Regions from separate parts of the Pantoea sp. X-Soil-MYKO-1289 genome, predicted to be linked through region 1. Evidence: predicted binding sites of a transcription regulator. Region 1 holds the regulator's gene; each other region holds the start of a gene.
What was found. Region 1 encodes PhoB, which activates phosphate uptake and scavenging genes when phosphate is short. Its sites were predicted from a motif close to CTGTCATAAAACTGNCNNAT; they were not measured.

Region 1 (5,414 bases):
GGCGCTGCTCCAGATCGGCCAGCGCCTGTTGCGTCCTCTCCAGGGCGCTCGCTGCCTGCTGTTCGGCCTGGCTCAGCGGCGTCGCCTGCTGCTCCAGCCGGGCAAGCTCCGCCTGCCGCTGCGCCAGCCGCTGCTGCAGAAGACGCTGCTGCTCGCGCAGCGCCGCCAGCGCGCTTTCGCGCTGCGTCAGCTGAGCGAAACGCTCCTGCCACAGCGCCAGCGAAGGCCCCCACTGCGGCAGCGCGCCCTGATCCGCGCGCCACTGCTGCTGTTTCACCAGCGCGGCCTGCAGGCTGTCGCGCTGCGCCGTTTCCTGCTGCAGCGCGCGTTCGCTTTGCGTTAGCGCCTGCTGCTGCTGGTCGCTTTCCTGTTGTTGCTGCTGCGCCTGCGCCAGCAGGGCGGCGATCTGCTGGTCGAGCGGAATAACCTGCTCCGTCAGCAGCGTCTCCTGCGCCTGCTGCTCGCGCAGCGCGGCGTCGCGCGCCGACTGGGCCGCCTCACGACGCTGCCGGTCGCTCTGCGCCTGCTGCTCGGCGGCCTGGCGCTGCTGTGCGAGCTGCTGCTGCGTCTGCTGCAGGCGCTGCTGCTCATGCAGCAGGCTGTCGCGCTGCGCTAATTTATCGCGCAGCTTCTCCGCCGGCTCGCTGCGCGCCAGCCGCTGGCGATCCGCTTCCGCGTCGCGCCACGCCTGTTCCGCCGCCTCCAGCGCGGCCTGCGCGGCCTGAATGTCGCTGTCGAGCTGCTGCGCCTGGGTCAGCCACTGATGCTGCCTGCGCAGGCTATCGTTCTGCTGAGTAAGCGCCTGCTCCGCTTCGGTCAGCGCACTCAGCTGCTGCTGCAGCGCGGCGCGCGCTTCGGCGTCGAGCAGCGTCAGGGTGCCGGCGCGGCTGCGCAGGTTATCCAGCGCCAGCCGCGCCGCCTTGTGGCGCTCGTAGATGGCGACGGAGATCTGGCCGTAGATTTCGGTGCCGGTTAGCTCCTCCAGCAGTTCGGCGCGCTCGCCGGGTTTCGCGTTAAGGAACGCGGCAAACTGCCCCTGCGACAGCATCATCGAGCGGGTAAAGCGCTCGAAGTCGAGGCCCGACAACGACTCGATCAGTTTTAATTTGTCGTTGACCTTGTCGGCGAAGATTTTGTCGTCGATGCAGCGCGCCAGCTCGACGCGCGGCGCCTGCAGCTTGCCGTCGGCCGCGCCGCGCGCGCGGTTCTGGCTCCAGAAGGCGCGCCAGGCTTCGCCTTTGATCTCGAACTCCACTTCGGCGAGGCATTCGGCGGTGTCGCGCGTCATCAGACCGTTTTGCGTCTGCGACAGCACGCCGAGGCGCGGCGTCTGGTGATAGAGCGCCAGACAGATGGCGTCGAGCAGAGTGGTTTTGCCTGCGCCGGTCGCGCCGGTGATGGCGAACAGGCCGTTGCTGGCGAAGGGTTCGGCGCGAAAGTCGATAAACCATTCGCCCTTCAGCGCGTTGAGGTTTTTAAAGCGCAGCGTGAGGATTTTCATTCGCTCTCCTCCAGCGAGGCGAGGGTGGAGCGGAACAGGGCGCTGAGGCGCGCATGCTCGGATTCTTCGATATCCTCCGCCAGCGCGATGCGGCGGGCGAAGACCTCTTCCACTTTTAGCTCGCTCAGGGTTTCGTTTTTTAGCTGCGCCAGGCTGTGCTGGCGCTGTTCGCGGCTGCGGCGCAGCAGCAGGACCTCGACCGGCAGATCGGCGGTCAGCGCCTCGACGCGGCGCTGCAGATCGCTGAGAAATTCCTGGGTGGTGACTTCGATATCGAGCCAGACCGGCCTGTCGCCCTGATGGTCGGCAAAGGGCGCCAGCTGCGCCTCGATCTCCGCCAGCGAGCCTTTCAGCATTTTCATCGGCTGGAACGGCGGAACGGGCAGCGGCGTCACGCTCTGCAAACCGGCGCTATCCAGCTCCAGTAAAAATACGCTTTTCTCGCTGCCAAGCTCGTCGAAGCTGAGCGGGATCGGCGAGCCGCTGTAGCGAATATGATCGCTGTTGGCGACGCGCTGGGCGCGATGGATATGGCCGAGCGCCACGTAGTCGACGTCGGGAAAAGCCGACGCGGGAAAGGCGTCGAGCGTGCCGATATAGATATCGCGCACCGAATCGCTTTTGCTGACGCCGACGGTGGTGAGATGGCCGGTGGCGATCACCGGCAGCGCCAGCGGATGCGCGCGCGCCGCGTCGACGCTGCGCTGATAGTGCGCGGCGATCGCCTCCAGCAGGCTGAGCTGCTTCTCGCGCCCCGACTGGCCTGCGCGGCTGCGCATAATATCGCGCGGCCGCAGATAGGGAATGGCGCAGAGCAGCGCGCCCGGTTCGCCGGCGCGGTCGCGCAGCAGCAGCAGATTGTGATCCGCCTGCGGCGTGGTGATCACCTGGGTATTCAGGCAGGCGAGCAGGGCGCGCGACTCGTTGAGCGTGGCGACCGAATCGTGATTGCCCGCCAGCACCACCAGCTGACAGCCGGTCGGCTGCAGCGCCACCACGAAACGGTTAAAGAGTTCGCGCGCGTAGCTTGGCGGCGTGCCGCTGTCGAAGAGGTCGCCCGCGACGATCAGCGCATCGACCTGATACTCTTCGATGCGCGCCAGCAGCCAGTCGAGAAAGGCCTGGTGCTCGGCCGCCCGGCTCTTGTTATAGAAAAACTGACCGAGGTGCCAGTCCGCGGTGTGAATGATGCGCATAAAACTCCCTGCGGTAACGGTTTGCCGGAGGATTATACCGGCTATGGCGCAAAAGCGAAAAAAGCGGCGTCGGTTGTTATAAAGCAGTGTTAACGCGCTGATTAAGCGGCTATGTTTTTCATAAAAGTGTCATAAATCTGACGCATAATGGCGCCGCATATAACGGTGACAGCAGTCACATCAGCAGGAGTTGCAATGGCTAAGCGCATTTTGGTTGTGGAAGATGAAGCCCCTATCCGTGAGATGTTGTGCTTTGTTCTGGAGCAGAACGACTACCAGCCCATTGAGGCCGAGGATTATGACAGCGCGATAGGCAAGCTGATTGAGCCCTGGCCTGATTTAATTCTGCTGGACTGGATGTTGCCGGGCGGCAGCGGCATTCAGTTTATCAAGCACCTGAAGCGCGAAGCGCTGACGCGCGATATCCCGGTGATGATGCTGACGGCGCGCGGCGAAGAGGAAGATCGCGTGCGCGGTCTGGAAGTGGGCGCGGATGACTACATCACCAAGCCTTTCTCGCCGAAAGAGCTGATGGCGCGCATCAAGGCGGTGATGCGCCGCATTTCGCCGATGGCGGTGGAGGAGGTGATCGAGATGCAGGGCCTGAGCCTGGACCCGTCGTCGCACCGCGTGATGTCCGAGTCGACGCCGCTGGAGATGGGCCCGACCGAATATAAGCTGCTGCACTTCTTTATGACTCATCCCGAACGCGTCTACAGCCGCGAGCAGCTGCTGAACCACGTCTGGGGCACCAATGTTTATGTGGAAGATCGCACCGTCGATGTGCATATCCGCCGCTTACGTAAGGCGCTGGAAGTTTCCGGCCACGATCGCATGGTTCAAACCGTTCGCGGAACGGGGTATCGTTTCTCCGCCCGCTACTAAACGGAGTCTTTACCGTGCTGGAACGACTCTCCTGGAAGAGACTGCTCTCCGAGCTGGCGCTGGCCTGCCTGCCGGCGCTGATAATCGGTTTGATTTTCGGCTATCTTCCCTGGCTGCTGCTGGTCAGCGTGCTGGGGATGCTGCTGTGGCACTTCTATAATCTGATGCGGCTGTCGCACTGGCTGTGGGTGGATCGCACCATGACGCCGCCCACCGGACAGGCGAGCTGGGAGCCGCTGTTTTACGGCCTCTATCAGATGCAGCTGCGCAACCGTCGGCGGCGGCGCGAGCTGGGCAACCTGATTAAGCGCTTTCGCAGCGGCGCCGAGACGCTGCCCGACGCGGTGGTGCTCACCACGGAAGAGGGCGCCATTTTCTGGTGCAACGGTCTGGCGCAGCAGCACCTCGGTCTGCGCTGGCCGGAAGATAACGGCCAGAACATCCTCAACCTGCTGCGCTATCCGGAATTCTCCCGCTATATTCGCCAGCGCGATTTCAATAAGCCGCTCACCTTAATTCTCAATAATCAGCACCATATGGAGTTCCGCATCATGCCCTACAGCGAAGGGCAGTGGCTGATGGTGGCGCGCGACGTGACGCAGATGCACCAGCTGGAAGGGGCGCGGCGCAATTTCTTCGCCAACGTCAGCCATGAGCTGCGCACGCCGCTGACGGTGCTGCAGGGCTATCTGGAGATGATGAACGACTCGGTGATGAACGAGCGCTCGCGCGGCAAAGCGCTGCAGACCATGCAGGAGCAGACGCGCCGCATGGACAGCCTGGTGCGCCAGCTGCTGACGCTGTCGCGCATCGAGGCGGCGCCGGCTATCGACATGAAAGAGACGGTGGACGTGCCGATGATGCTGCATCTGCTGCAGCGCGAAGCGGAGACGCTGAGCAATGGGCGCCACGAGATCCACTTCCATACCGATCCGCATCTCAAGGTGCTCGGCGACGACGATCAGCTGCGCAGCGCTATCTCGAACCTGGTTTACAACGCGGTCAACCATACGCCGGACGGCACGCGCATCGACATCAGCTGGCTGCGCAGCCGCCAGGGCGCGCAGTTCAAAGTCTGCGACAACGGGCCGGGCATTCCGGCCGAGCACCTGCCGCGTCTGACGGAGCGCTTCTACCGCGTGGATAAGGCGCGCTCGCGCGCCACCGGCGGCAGCGGGCTGGGGCTGGCGATCGTCAAGCACGCCCTTAGCCACCATAATGCGCGGCTGGAGATCGCCAGCATTCCCGATAAAGAGACCTGTTTTACCTTTACGCTGCCGTCAAGGTTGATCGTCAGCGCGGGATTGCAGGAGAATGCCGTCCATTAACCGTTAATGGAACCTCTCATGCGCGCCTTGCTGCTGTTGCTTACTCTCTTCTCGCCCGCGCTGACGCTGGCGGCGGCGCCTCAGCCCGAAATGCTCACCGGCAACCTCAGCAGCGTCGGCTCAGACACGCTGGGAACGCTGATGATGCTGTGGAGCGAAGATTTCAGCGCGCGGGCGCCGGGCGTTAATCTACAGGTGCAGGCTTCCGGCTCGTCCACCGCGCCGACCGCGTTGGCGGCGGGCGCCGCGCAGCTCGGCCCGATGAGCCGCCCCATGCAGGCGGAAGAGCGGCAAACCTTTCAGGCGCGCTATGGCTACGCCCCGCTCGCGGTGCCGGTAGCGCTCGACGCGCTGGTGGTGGTGGTCAATCAGCGCAATCCGCTGACGCAGATCGATATGCGCCAGCTTGACGCCATCTTTTCCGTGACGCGCCTGTGCGGCGCGCCGCAGGTGCCGACGCGCTGGGGCGATATGGGCATGCGCCAGCCCGACTGGGCGCGGCGG
Region 2 (5,414 bases), 820 kb from region 1:
GTTCGGAAGAGCCGATGGAGCTGTTCAAACGCTTCCGCGGCCGCGAGCCGCAGCTGGATGCGATGCTGGATCATTACGGCATCAAGGGATAACGGCTGCAGTGAAAATCTGTTTGATTGATGAATCGGGCGCCGGAGACGGCGCCTTGTCGCATCTGGCGCAGCGCTGGCAGCTGGAGCATGACGAAGGCTGCGTGCTGGCGCTGGTGCAGACGCCGACGCACCTTGAACTGCGCAAGCGCGACGAGCCGAAGCTGGGCGGCATTTTCGTCGACTTCGTCTCCGGCGCGATGGCGCACCGTCGCCGTTTCGGCGGCGGACGCGGCGAGGCGGTGGCGAAAGCGGTTGGCGTGAAGAGTGGTTATCTGCCGGACGTGGTAGACGCAACCGCCGGTTTAGGGCGCGACGCCTTCGTGCTGGCGGCAATCGGCTGCCGCGTGCGCATGCTGGAGCGTCATCCGGTGGTGGCGGCGCTGCTGGACGACGGGCTGCAGCGCGGCTATCAGGATGCGGAAATCGGCGGCTGGCTGCGCGAGCGGCTGACGCTTATCCATGCGCCCAGCGCGCAGGCGCTCGGCGATATTACGCCTGCGCCTGACGTGGTCTATCTCGATCCGATGTATCCCCATCGGCAGAAGAGCGCCATGGTGAAAAAAGAGATGCGGGTGTTTCAGTCGCTGGTCGGCGCCGACGAGGATGCCGACGCGCTGCTGGAGCCGGCGCGCCGTCTGGCAAAAAAGCGCATCGTGGTGAAGCGTCCCGACTATGCGCCGCCGCTGGCGGGGGTCGCGACGCAGTCGGCGGTGGTGACCAAAAGCCATCGCTTCGATATTTATCCGCCGCTCAATCCTTAAAAGATAAAAAAGCCGGTCAGCACCGGCTTTTTAGCATGGCTACGCTGTGCCGCTTATTCGTCGTCCGCGTCGCGCAGCGGAACGATCAGCATATCGATATGCACGGTGTTGATCAGCTGGCGCGCCGACGACATCAGCTTGCTCCAGAAATCCTGATGGTGGCCGCACACCACTAAATCCACGTCATATTTTTTAATCGCGTCGACCAGCACCTGGCCAAGATCGCCGCTGCCGCTCAGGGTCTCGCTGATAGGGTAACCTGCCGCATCGGACAGCCCGCGCAGCGCGGTATGCGTCTCTTCCGAGATACGCTTCTGCATATCGCCCAGATTGACGTCAATCAGGCCGGTATAGAGATCGGAATAGTTCACATCGACGTGAATCAGCGAAATTTTGGCGTCATAGGGACGCGCCAGCGAGACGGCTTTATCCACCAGCAGCTGGCTTTCGGGAGAAAGGTCTACCGCAATCAGGATATGTTTATAAGCCATGATATAACTCCTTTCACAAGATTCAGGATGGCGACCTGTCTTCCTCTCGCGTCATTGCCTGCGCAATCCTTTACGCGAACGGGCGATATTTGTCACCAGTTGCTCTGGCGGTGTTCCCGACAGATAGTTGTTATGCCTTTAGTATAGCGGCGACGGTTAACAAATGCTGCGGTACAGGCTTCGGTTGTGAATAAGATCAAGGCTTAGCGCCTTTTTCGCTCGCGGCGAACGAAAATCATCGCTGGAAAAGAGTTAAAATCTTCTCCTACACTACAAATTAACGGTGGTACTTCTCAGGTGCCGACCGCCTAAGCTTGCTAAAAAACAGAGATCTCTTCAGGTCATTCAGTGGTCGGCTTTTCCCGTGGAGCATGAAGCGCAGCCGCGCTCCAGCCTGTCTCCGCGGCTCCAGCTGGGAGGGAAATATGATCAGCACTATCGCGCTTTTCTGGGCTCTTTGTGTGGTGTGTATTGTGAATATGGCGCGCTACTTTTCTTCTTTGCGCGCGCTGCTGGCGGTGCTGCGAGGCTGCGATCCCTTACTCTATCAGTATGTCGACGGGGCCGGCTTTTTTACCTCGCATGGTCAGCCGAGCAAACAGGTGCGGCTGGTGCGCTATATCTGGGCGAAACGTTATCTCGATCATCATGACGAGGAGTTTATTCGTCGCTGCGAGCGGGTGCGCGGTCAGTTCATTTTAACCAGCGCCTTGTGCGGGTTAGTGATCCTCAGCCTGATTTGTCTGGCGATCTGGCACTAGAAATAAAAAGGGCGACCTGCGTCGCCCTTTATTTTTGCGTGGCTTACACCAGCTTCAGCGCCAGCCAGTAGAGGCTGCCCGACAGCACAATACAGACCGGCAGCGTAAACACCCACGCCATGGCGATATTCTTGATGGTGCGGCTTTGCAGACCGCCGCCGTCCACCAGCATGGTGCCCGCCACCGATGACGACAGGATATGGGTGGTCGAAACCGGCATGCCCGTATAGCTGGCGATGCCGATGGAAACCGCCGCGGTGACCTGCGCCGACATGCCCTGCGCGTAGGTCATGCCTTTTTTACCAATCTTCTCGCCGATGGTGGTCGCGACGCGACGCCAGCCGATCATGGTGCCGATGCCGAGCGCCAGCGCGACCGCCATAATGATCCACACCGGCGCATACTCGATGGTGCCCAGCAGATCGGTTTTCAGCTTGCCGAGGAAGCGTTTATCGTCGGCGCTGGTTTCCGGCAGCTTGGCCGCCTTATCGGCGGTATCGGCGATGCACAGCAGCAGGCGACGCATCTGGCTGCGCTGCTCGACGCTAAGCTGGTCGTAGCTTTGCAGGTTGGTGTTCAGCAGGCTCTGCGCGCGCTGTACCGCCTGCAGCGCACGGGCGCTGTCGCAGTGGAACTCTTTCGGGCCGGACGGCGTCTCTTCCGGCGTCGGCAGCGCAGGCGGCGCCATCTGAATGATGTGCGTCAGCGCCTCGCTGTGCTGCTGATAATACTGTTCGAGGTGATTGACCGCGTCGCGCGTGCGCGTGATGTCGTAGCCGCTGGCGTTCATATTGACCACGAAACCTGCCGGCGCGACGCCGATCAGCACCAGCATAATCAGTCCGATGCCTTTCTGGCCATCATTGGCGCCGTGCGAGTAGCTGACGCCGATTGCTGAGACGATCAGGGCGATACGCGTCCAGAACGGCGGCTTTTTCTTGCCGTCGATTTTTTCGCGGTCAGCGGGCGTCATATGGATGCGCGCGCGCTTTTTAGTGCTGCTCCAGTAGCGACGCAGCAGGAAAATCAAACTGCCTGCGACGATCAGACCGACAATCGGCGACAGAATCAGCGACAGGAAGATATTGATGACTTTCGGGATATTAAGCGCGTCGATCACCGAGGTGCCGGTCATCAGCGCGTTGGTCAGGCCGATGCCGATAATGGCGCCAATCAGCGTGTGCGAACTGGAGGCCGGCAGACCGAGATACCAGGTGCCGAGGTTCCAGATAATCGCCGCCAGCAGCATGGAAAAGACCATCGCCAGCCCGTGCGCGGAACCAACATTTAATAACAGATCGGTAGGAAGCATATGCACGATAGCGTAAGCGACGCTTAAGCCACCAAGCAGAACGCCAAGGAAGTTAAATACGCCCGCCATCACCACAGCAAGCTGCGCGCGCATCGCGCGGGTATAGATCACCGTGGCAACTGCGTTGGCCGTGTCGTGAAAGCCGTTGATTGCTTCATAAAACAATACAAACAGCAGGGCAAGAACCAATAACAGGCCGGTACTGAGGTCAAGACCAGCGAACAAATGTAGCATACACATTACGCCATTTTGAGGACATGAGCGCGGCGCATTATCTGCGACAACGCAGGGTATGGGAAAGCAAAATATAGCCTTGTTTTGACTTAAGAATGTCTAAAGTTGACTGGATTCTCCTAAAAGTGCCATAAAATGAACCGTTTACATTATGACATAATTACGACAAATTTTTGACGCTGGCGTCACGCAGAGCAGACCTCTACAATCAGCGCCTCTTAAAACAGGCGGGGCGAAGGCAGTGGAAAAGTTTGACGTTATTATTATCGGCGCCGGCGCGGCGGGACTGTTTTGCGCGGCGCAGGCCGGGCAGCGAGGCCGACGCGTGCTGTTGCTGGATAACGGCAAAAAGCCTGGGCGTAAGATCCTGATGTCAGGCGGCGGGCGCTGCAACTTCACCAATATGTACACCGATCCGGCCGCCTATCTGTCGCACAATCCGCACTTCTGCAAATCCGCGCTGGCGCGCTACACCCAGTGGGATTTTATCGATCTGGTTAATCGCCACAAGATCGCCTACCACGAAAAGACGCTGGGGCAGCTCTTCTGCGACGACTCGGCGGCGCAGATTGTCGATATGCTGATGGCGGAGTGCGAAAAGGGCCAGGTGACGCTGCGTCTGCGCAGCGAGGTGCTGAGCGTGACGCGCGATGCGTCGAGCTATACGCTGCAGCTCAACGGCGCGGCGGTGCAGGCGGAAAAGCTGGTGATCGCCAGCGGCGGACTCTCTATGCCGGGCCTGGGCGCCACGCCGTTCGGTTATAAGATTGCCGAGCAGTTCGGTCTGAAGGTCTATTCGACCCGCGCCGCGCTGGTGCCCTTTACCCTGCATAAGCCGCTGCTGGAGCGGCTACAGACGCTCTCCGGCGTCGCGATCGACACCACCATCGAGGCGCAGGACGGCACGCTGTTCAAAGAGGCGATGCTCTTCACCCACCGCGGGCTGTCCGGTCCAGCGGTGCTGCAAATCTCCAGCTACTGGCAGCCGGGCGAGCAGGTTACCATCAACCTGTCGCCTGCCACCTCGATTGAAGAATTCATCCACGCGCAGCGCGAGGCGCATCCGAACCTGAGCCTGAAAAATAGCCTGGCGAAGCTGCTGCCGAAACGTCTGGTAGAGGTGTTGCAGGAGCTGGGGCAGGTGCCGGACGTCACGCTGAAGCAGCTGAACGGCAAGCAGCAGGCGGAACTGGCGCAGACGCTGCACCAGTGGCGCGTGCAGCCTAACGGCACGGAAGGCTATCGCACCGCCGAGGTGACGCTGGGCGGCGTCGATACCAGGCTGCTCTCGTCGAAAACGATGGAAGCCCGCGACGTGCCGGGACTCTATTTTATCGGCGAGGTGGTGGACGTGACCGGCTGGCTGGGCGGCTATAACTTCCAGTGGGCGTGGAGTTCAGCCTGGGCTTGCGCGCAGGCGCTGTAACCCGCGTCGGGCGTCGATATCGGGCTGCGTTGCGGCCTGATCGACGCCTTTTTTAAAGCCTGTTTTGCCCCGCATTAACGCCGCTTCACCCGCTTTCTCTCCCTCTGCCGCTTCGCTAATTCTCTGACCTGAAACACTTTTAGACTAATCCGCCTGGCGCGTTTGCCGCCCCGATTTCATACTTCTGATTTACCACAGAGGAGATCCGCCCCCAATGCTCACCTTTATGCGTTCCCTGTTTTCCAGCCCCGAGAGCTTTATCAGAGGCATGTCACGTCAGGATCTGAATGAATCCATCGCCGACGGCGAGCGCATCATTATCGATGAAGACGGCAAC
Region 3 (5,414 bases), 2.4 Mb from region 1:
GATAACCGACAATATGGCCTGCCGCTTTCCGGATTATCTGAAATTCAGCAAAAGTCGTAGCGCGCATATAAATAATGCTTTATTAAACTGATGAAGGGATTTTAAACACAGTCGTGAGGAAAAGAATGCGCGCGCTGCGCTACGCCTCACCGGGGAAACCTCCGCCGCAATAATCACAATAACAGGTGCCTCATGAATCCATACCGTCAACATCCTGCACACTCTCTCTGGCGCAGCTGGAAACGCGTCTCTTTCAGCAGTCAAATGCTGTGGCAGAAAAAAAAGCACAGCGCCCTCTCCGCGCCGGAATATGATGCCAGCCAGGAGGAGAATCTGGTGATCCTCTCCGCCGAGAAAGCGCCTGCGGCGATCCCGAAAACCATCTGGATGGTCTGGCTCGACGACCAGCTGCCGCCCTCGCTGCGTCTGAATATCAATCAGCTGCGTCAGGATAATCCCGACCATACGCTGCATCTGGTGACGCAGCGCACGCTGACGCAGTGGCTGCCGGAGATGGCGTTTATCTCCGCCGATCTGACGCCGGCGCATAAAAGCGAAATTATTCGACTGGAGCTGCTGCACCGCTTCGGCGGCATCGGCATCGACTGCGGCACGCTGTTATTTGAGAAGCTCGACTGGGTGCATCAGGTTCAGCAGGATAAGCCGATGGACGTTATTGGCTATTACCGCGAAAACAGCACGCTTAATTTCCTGTCGCCGGTTATCGAAGGCTGGTTTATCGCCGCCGCGCCGGGCAACGCCTTTATTCGCGAATGGCTGAAGCAGCTGGCGCCGATTAAAAATCTCGGCGTGCAGAACTATATTAACGAGCTGAAGAAGCGCGACGACTATCCGCTTATCGTGCAGAAAATTCACCACCCGGCGCAGGCGGTGCTGTCGCTGGCGCAGCAGGTGGCGGTAAAAGAGTATCGCCGCGTCAATTTCCACTTGCGCAAAGCGGACGCCAACGCCTGGTTTTATCAGCAGCTGCACGCCGGCAACAGCGACGCGTTCGCCTGCTCGGTGCTGTTTCGTCAGCGCCCGCAAACCCCGCCGCCCATTATCCGCCTGAGCGGCGACGAGCGGCTGCACCTCGACTTTAACCTGCGCATCGGCCTCTATAACCGCGCCAGCCTGCTGGGCGAGATGATGCAGGCGCCGACGCGCCCGACGCTGGCGCTGCCCTCAGGCGTCGACAAAGCGCGCGCGTAGCCAGTGCGTAAAGGTGGTGACCGCGCGCGGCACCTGCGCGGCGTAAGGCCTGACGATCCAGAGCGTCTCCGCAAAGGCCTCTACCGCTCGCCAGCGCGGCAGCACCTGCCGCAGCGCGCCGCGGGCGAGCGCCTCGCGGGCGCTGAAGTCCGGCAGCATGGCGATGCCCAGCCCCTGTAGCGCCGCATCGCGTATCGACTCGCTGTTGTTGGTGGCGAAACTGCCCTGCACCCTCACCTGCACCCGTTCCTGCGCCGCGTCGACAAAGGTCCAGCGCGGGGTTTCCACGCCGCGCGGATAATATAAGCAGTTGTGCTGCGCCAGCTGATGCGGCGTCTGCGGCGCGCCGTGCGCCGCCAGATAGTCCGGCGAAGCCACCAGCAGCGTGCGCGTCTCGCACAGCGGCAGCGCGACGTGGCTGTCCGGCAGCGCGCTGCTGTGGCGGATCGCCAGATCGAACCCTTCGCTGCTGAGCGAGACGAGGCGATCCGTGACGTCGAGCTGTAGCCGGATATGCGGCCAGGCGCGCAGAAAATCCCCGACGATCGGCACCAGCTGCTGGCGCGCGAACGCCACCGGCGCAGTCACTCTCACCAGCCCGCGCACCGGCCCGGCGGCGTCGCGCACGCCGAAGAAGCTCTGCTCGATGCGAGCGAAAGGGTCGCGCAGCTCCTCCACCAGCTTTTCGCCCGCCGCCGTCAGCCGCACGCTGCGCGTGGTGCGCTGCACCAGCGTCACGCCCGCCGCGCTCTCCAGCTCTTTGATCTTCTGGCTCATCGCCGCCTTGCTCACCTCGAGCCGCTCCGCCGCGCGGGTAAAGCTGCCCTGCTCCGCCAGCACTAGCAGCCAGTGCAGATGGATCCAGAGCGCATCCGTTTTTATCGCTTTCATGGCTTATTGTTCGCTATATCGAATAATCATTTCAGCAGGCGCGCTTTTTCTTTCTCCGCCGACGCGCCAGGATAGAGGCATCAGCATACGTAAATTCCCCCTTCCAGAGGAGCAACAATAATGCCGCTACTGCAATTCGACGTGATCCAGGGACGTTCCGAATCTGAACTGCGCACGCTGCTGGACGCGGCGCACCGCGCGGTGCTGACCGCCTTTCAGGTGCCGGAACGCGATCGCTATCAGATTGTTCACGAAAACAAGGCTTATCAGATGGTTTTCCAGGATACCGGCCTCGGCTTTAGCCGCAGCGATAACCTGGTGATGGTGCGCGTCTACACCAGCCCGCGCAGCGCCGAACAGAAACAGCGCTTTATGGCGGAGCTGGCGCGCGAGCTGCGCGAAAGCTGCGGCGTGCAGGGTCAGGATCTGATGATTAGCTTTATTACCAACGACAAAGGCGACTGGAGCTTTGCCGACGGCGAAGCGCAATACCTTACCGGTCGGCTCTGATTTCCCGCCGTTTTTCTCCGCTATCAGCGACGACCAGCGCGGCCGTCGCCTGCTTTTCTCTCTGAAAGATTACCCACTGCACAATTCGGACGGCATATGTTGCAGCGCTATGACAGCCATTATAGATTGACGCCAGTTCCCCCTTCTTCCATGCGGGCTGCGCAGGATGCGCTCACTCACTTCAAGAGAGGATTTGACGTTGTCCGAATTTGTTTCAGTGGCGCTGTTTCTGGCGGCCATTGCCGTTTACTCGTGGAAAGCCGGCCGCCATAAACTCTGGTTTTCCTTTGTGCTGCTTCTGCTGGTGCTGTTCGTCCTGCTCAACGCCACGCTCTTCGCCAGCAACTACTTCACCGGCGACGGCATCAACGACGCGGTGCTCTATACCCTGACCAACAGCCTGACCGGCGCCGGCGTCAGTAAATATGTGGTGCCCGCGATCGGACTGCTGCTGCTGCTCTTTCTGCTGATCTGCCTGCTGAGCTGGCTGCTGCGCCGCCACGAGCGGCCGCACCATCTCGGCTGGAGTTTGCTGGCGGTAGCCTGCGCCGCCGGTTCGGTACAGACCACGCCCGCATTTCGCCAGGTCGCCAGCCTGGTCGCCTCGCATACCCGGCTGGCGGACTCCGACTTCGACAGCTACTACAAGGTGCCGCAGAAGGTCATCACTAACCCGCAGCTCAATCTGGTCTATATCTACGGCGAAAGCCTGGAGCGCACCTACTTCGATGAGCAGGTTTTCCCTGGCCTGACGCCGGAGCTGAGCCAGCAAAAGGCGCAGAGCCTGGATTTCAGCGAGACCGTGCAGCTGCCCGGCACCGACTACACCATCGCGGGCATGGTCGCCTCGCAGTGCGGCATTCCGCTGTTCGCGCCTTTCGACGGCAACGCCTCCGCCGCGCTCTCCAGCTTCTACCCGCAAAACGTCTGTCTCGGCGATATTCTGAAAAATTCCGGCTATGAGAACTGGTTTATTCAGGGCGCGGATCTGCGCTTCGCCGGTAAAGATATCTTTTTGAAATCGCACGGTTTCGATGCCGCTAATATGGTGGGCTCGCAGGAGCTGAAAGATCGCGTCGCCGATCCCGCCTACCGTAACAACTGGGGCTACTACGACGACACGGTGATGGATGAGGTGTTCGAGAAGTATGAGGCGCTGTCGCGCCAGCAGAAACGCTTCGCCCTGTTCGCGCTGACCGTGGATACGCACCATCCCGACGGCTTCGTGTCGCGCAGCTGCCAGCGCAAAAGCTACAGCTACGAGGGCAAGCCCAACCAGTCGTTCAGCGCGGTGGCCTGTTCGCAGGAGCATGTGGCGCGGCTGATCGCCCGCATCAAGGCGTCGCCTTACTTTAAAAACACCGTGATCGTGGTGACCTCGGATCATCTGGCGATGAACAACACCGCCCATCAGTATTTGATCAAGCAGCCGCGCCGCGATCTCTTTATGGTGATCCGCGGCGATCGGCCACAGGCAGAGGTGATCGATCGGCCGCGCAGCACGCTGGATAACGGCGCGACGGTGCTCGATATTCTCGGCGGCGATAAGGCGATCGGCCTTGGCCGCAGCAGCCTCGCGGGCGCGACGCTGGCGGGCCAGCTCACCGATTTTCAGAGCCATATCAGCCGCTGGAAGGCGGATATCATTCAGCTGTGGAACTTCCCGAAAAAGCTCGATCGTTTCGTTATTGATACGGCGAAAAACAGCTTCAGCTTTTCCGGCGCGACGTTCCGGCTGCCGATCCTGTTCCGCGTTGCCGAGAACCACGTCGAGCCGCTGCCGGAAGGGGAATATGCAGCGCCGCTGCGCTACCAGCTGGCGGACTTCACCGCCAGCGAGAAGTTCGTGTGGGTCGATCGCTGCTTCCGTATGGCGCGGCTGTGGCAGCCGGAGCTGGCGCTCTCCACCGACTTCTGCGTGGCGATGGGGCAGCTCGGCGGTCAGCCGAGCGTCGCGCGCATCGACAAAGCGCAGTGGAAAGGCCAGGCGCAGTTTCCGCAGACGGCGCTGAGCCCGGCGAACTACCAGCGTAATGAGTCGCTGCTGCGCGTTGAAGATAACGATATTCGCTACGACGCCGACCGCTTTCTGTTTGCCGTGCCGGGCGCGCCGGCCAGCGTGAAGCGGTTCAGCGGCATCTCGCGCTGGGAAAACTGGGGACGCTGGTCCAACGCCAACCTGGCGCCGGAGGTTAAGATTGAATATGTCGATCCGCTGCCCGCGCGCTTTGACCTGGTGATCACCGCGCGCGCCTTTGGGCCCAACGCGCACCGCCCGATTCCGGTGCGCGTCGGCGATCGGGAGCAGCTGCTGACGCTGGGCGAGGATCTCTCCACGACCACCCTGCACTTCACCAATCCGGCGGGCGATCATACGCTGACCATCGCGCCGCCGGAGCCGCAGCAGAGCAATGTGGGCAATATTACCGGCCAGGATCCGCGCCGGCTGGGCATTGGCATGGTGGATATCCGCATCGTGCCGCAGAGCTAACTCAGGGGCGCTGGCGCAGCGCCTCCAGCGTTTCGCGCTGTTGGCCGTCAGCCCCGAAGTTATCTGCCGCCAGCCAGCGCGCGAAGCCCTGCTTCACCTGCGGCCACTCGCTGTCGATGATTGAGAACCAGTGGGTATCGCGCGTGCGGCCGCGATAGACGATCGCCTGACGGAACGCCCCCTCATACTGAAAACCGAGCCGGGCGGCGGCGCGGCGCGAGGGCGCGTTCAGGCTGTCGCACTTCCACTCGTAGCGGCGGTAGCCGAGCTGTTCGAAGGCGTAGCGCATCAGCAGAAAGTGCGCCTCGGT

Region 2: pitA (inorganic phosphate transporter PitA) is a predicted target of PhoB. The motif match lies at 3,812-3,831, and genes of this name have one in related genera.
Region 3: opgB (phosphatidylglycerol--membrane-oligosaccharide glycerophosphotransferase) is a predicted target of PhoB. The motif match lies at 2,710-2,729, and genes of this name have one in related genera.

What each region holds. Positions count from the first base shown of each region.
Region 1 covers NZ_AP036004.1:1,025,145-1,030,558, forward strand. Annotated here, with positions in the region: gene AC6I7Z_RS04865 (AAA family ATPase) at 1-1,501, opposite strand, end outside; gene sbcD (exonuclease subunit SbcD) at 1,498-2,697, opposite strand; gene phoB (phosphate response regulator transcription factor PhoB) at 2,893-3,582, shown strand; gene phoR (phosphate regulon sensor histidine kinase PhoR) at 3,597-4,910, shown strand; gene AC6I7Z_RS04885 (PstS family phosphate ABC transporter substrate-binding protein) at 4,929-5,414, shown strand, end outside.
Region 2 covers NZ_AP036004.1:205,913-211,326, forward strand. Annotated here, with positions in the region: gene prlC (oligopeptidase A) at 1-92, shown strand, start outside; gene rsmJ (16S rRNA (guanine(1516)-N(2))-methyltransferase RsmJ) at 101-853, shown strand; gene uspA (universal stress protein UspA) at 907-1,344, opposite strand; gene uspB (universal stress protein UspB) at 1,770-2,105, shown strand; gene pitA (inorganic phosphate transporter PitA) at 2,149-3,651, opposite strand; gene AC6I7Z_RS00955 (BaiN/RdsA family NAD(P)/FAD-dependent oxidoreductase) at 3,893-5,077, shown strand; gene AC6I7Z_RS00960 (hypothetical protein) at 5,292-5,414, shown strand, end outside.
Region 3 covers NZ_AP036004.1:3,411,789-3,417,202, forward strand. Annotated here, with positions in the region: gene AC6I7Z_RS16275 (glycosyltransferase family 32 protein) at 193-1,212, shown strand; gene AC6I7Z_RS16280 (LysR family transcriptional regulator) at 1,186-2,103, opposite strand; gene AC6I7Z_RS16285 (tautomerase family protein) at 2,224-2,613, shown strand; gene opgB (phosphatidylglycerol--membrane-oligosaccharide glycerophosphotransferase) at 2,813-5,104, shown strand; gene AC6I7Z_RS16295 (GNAT family N-acetyltransferase) at 5,106-5,414, opposite strand, start outside.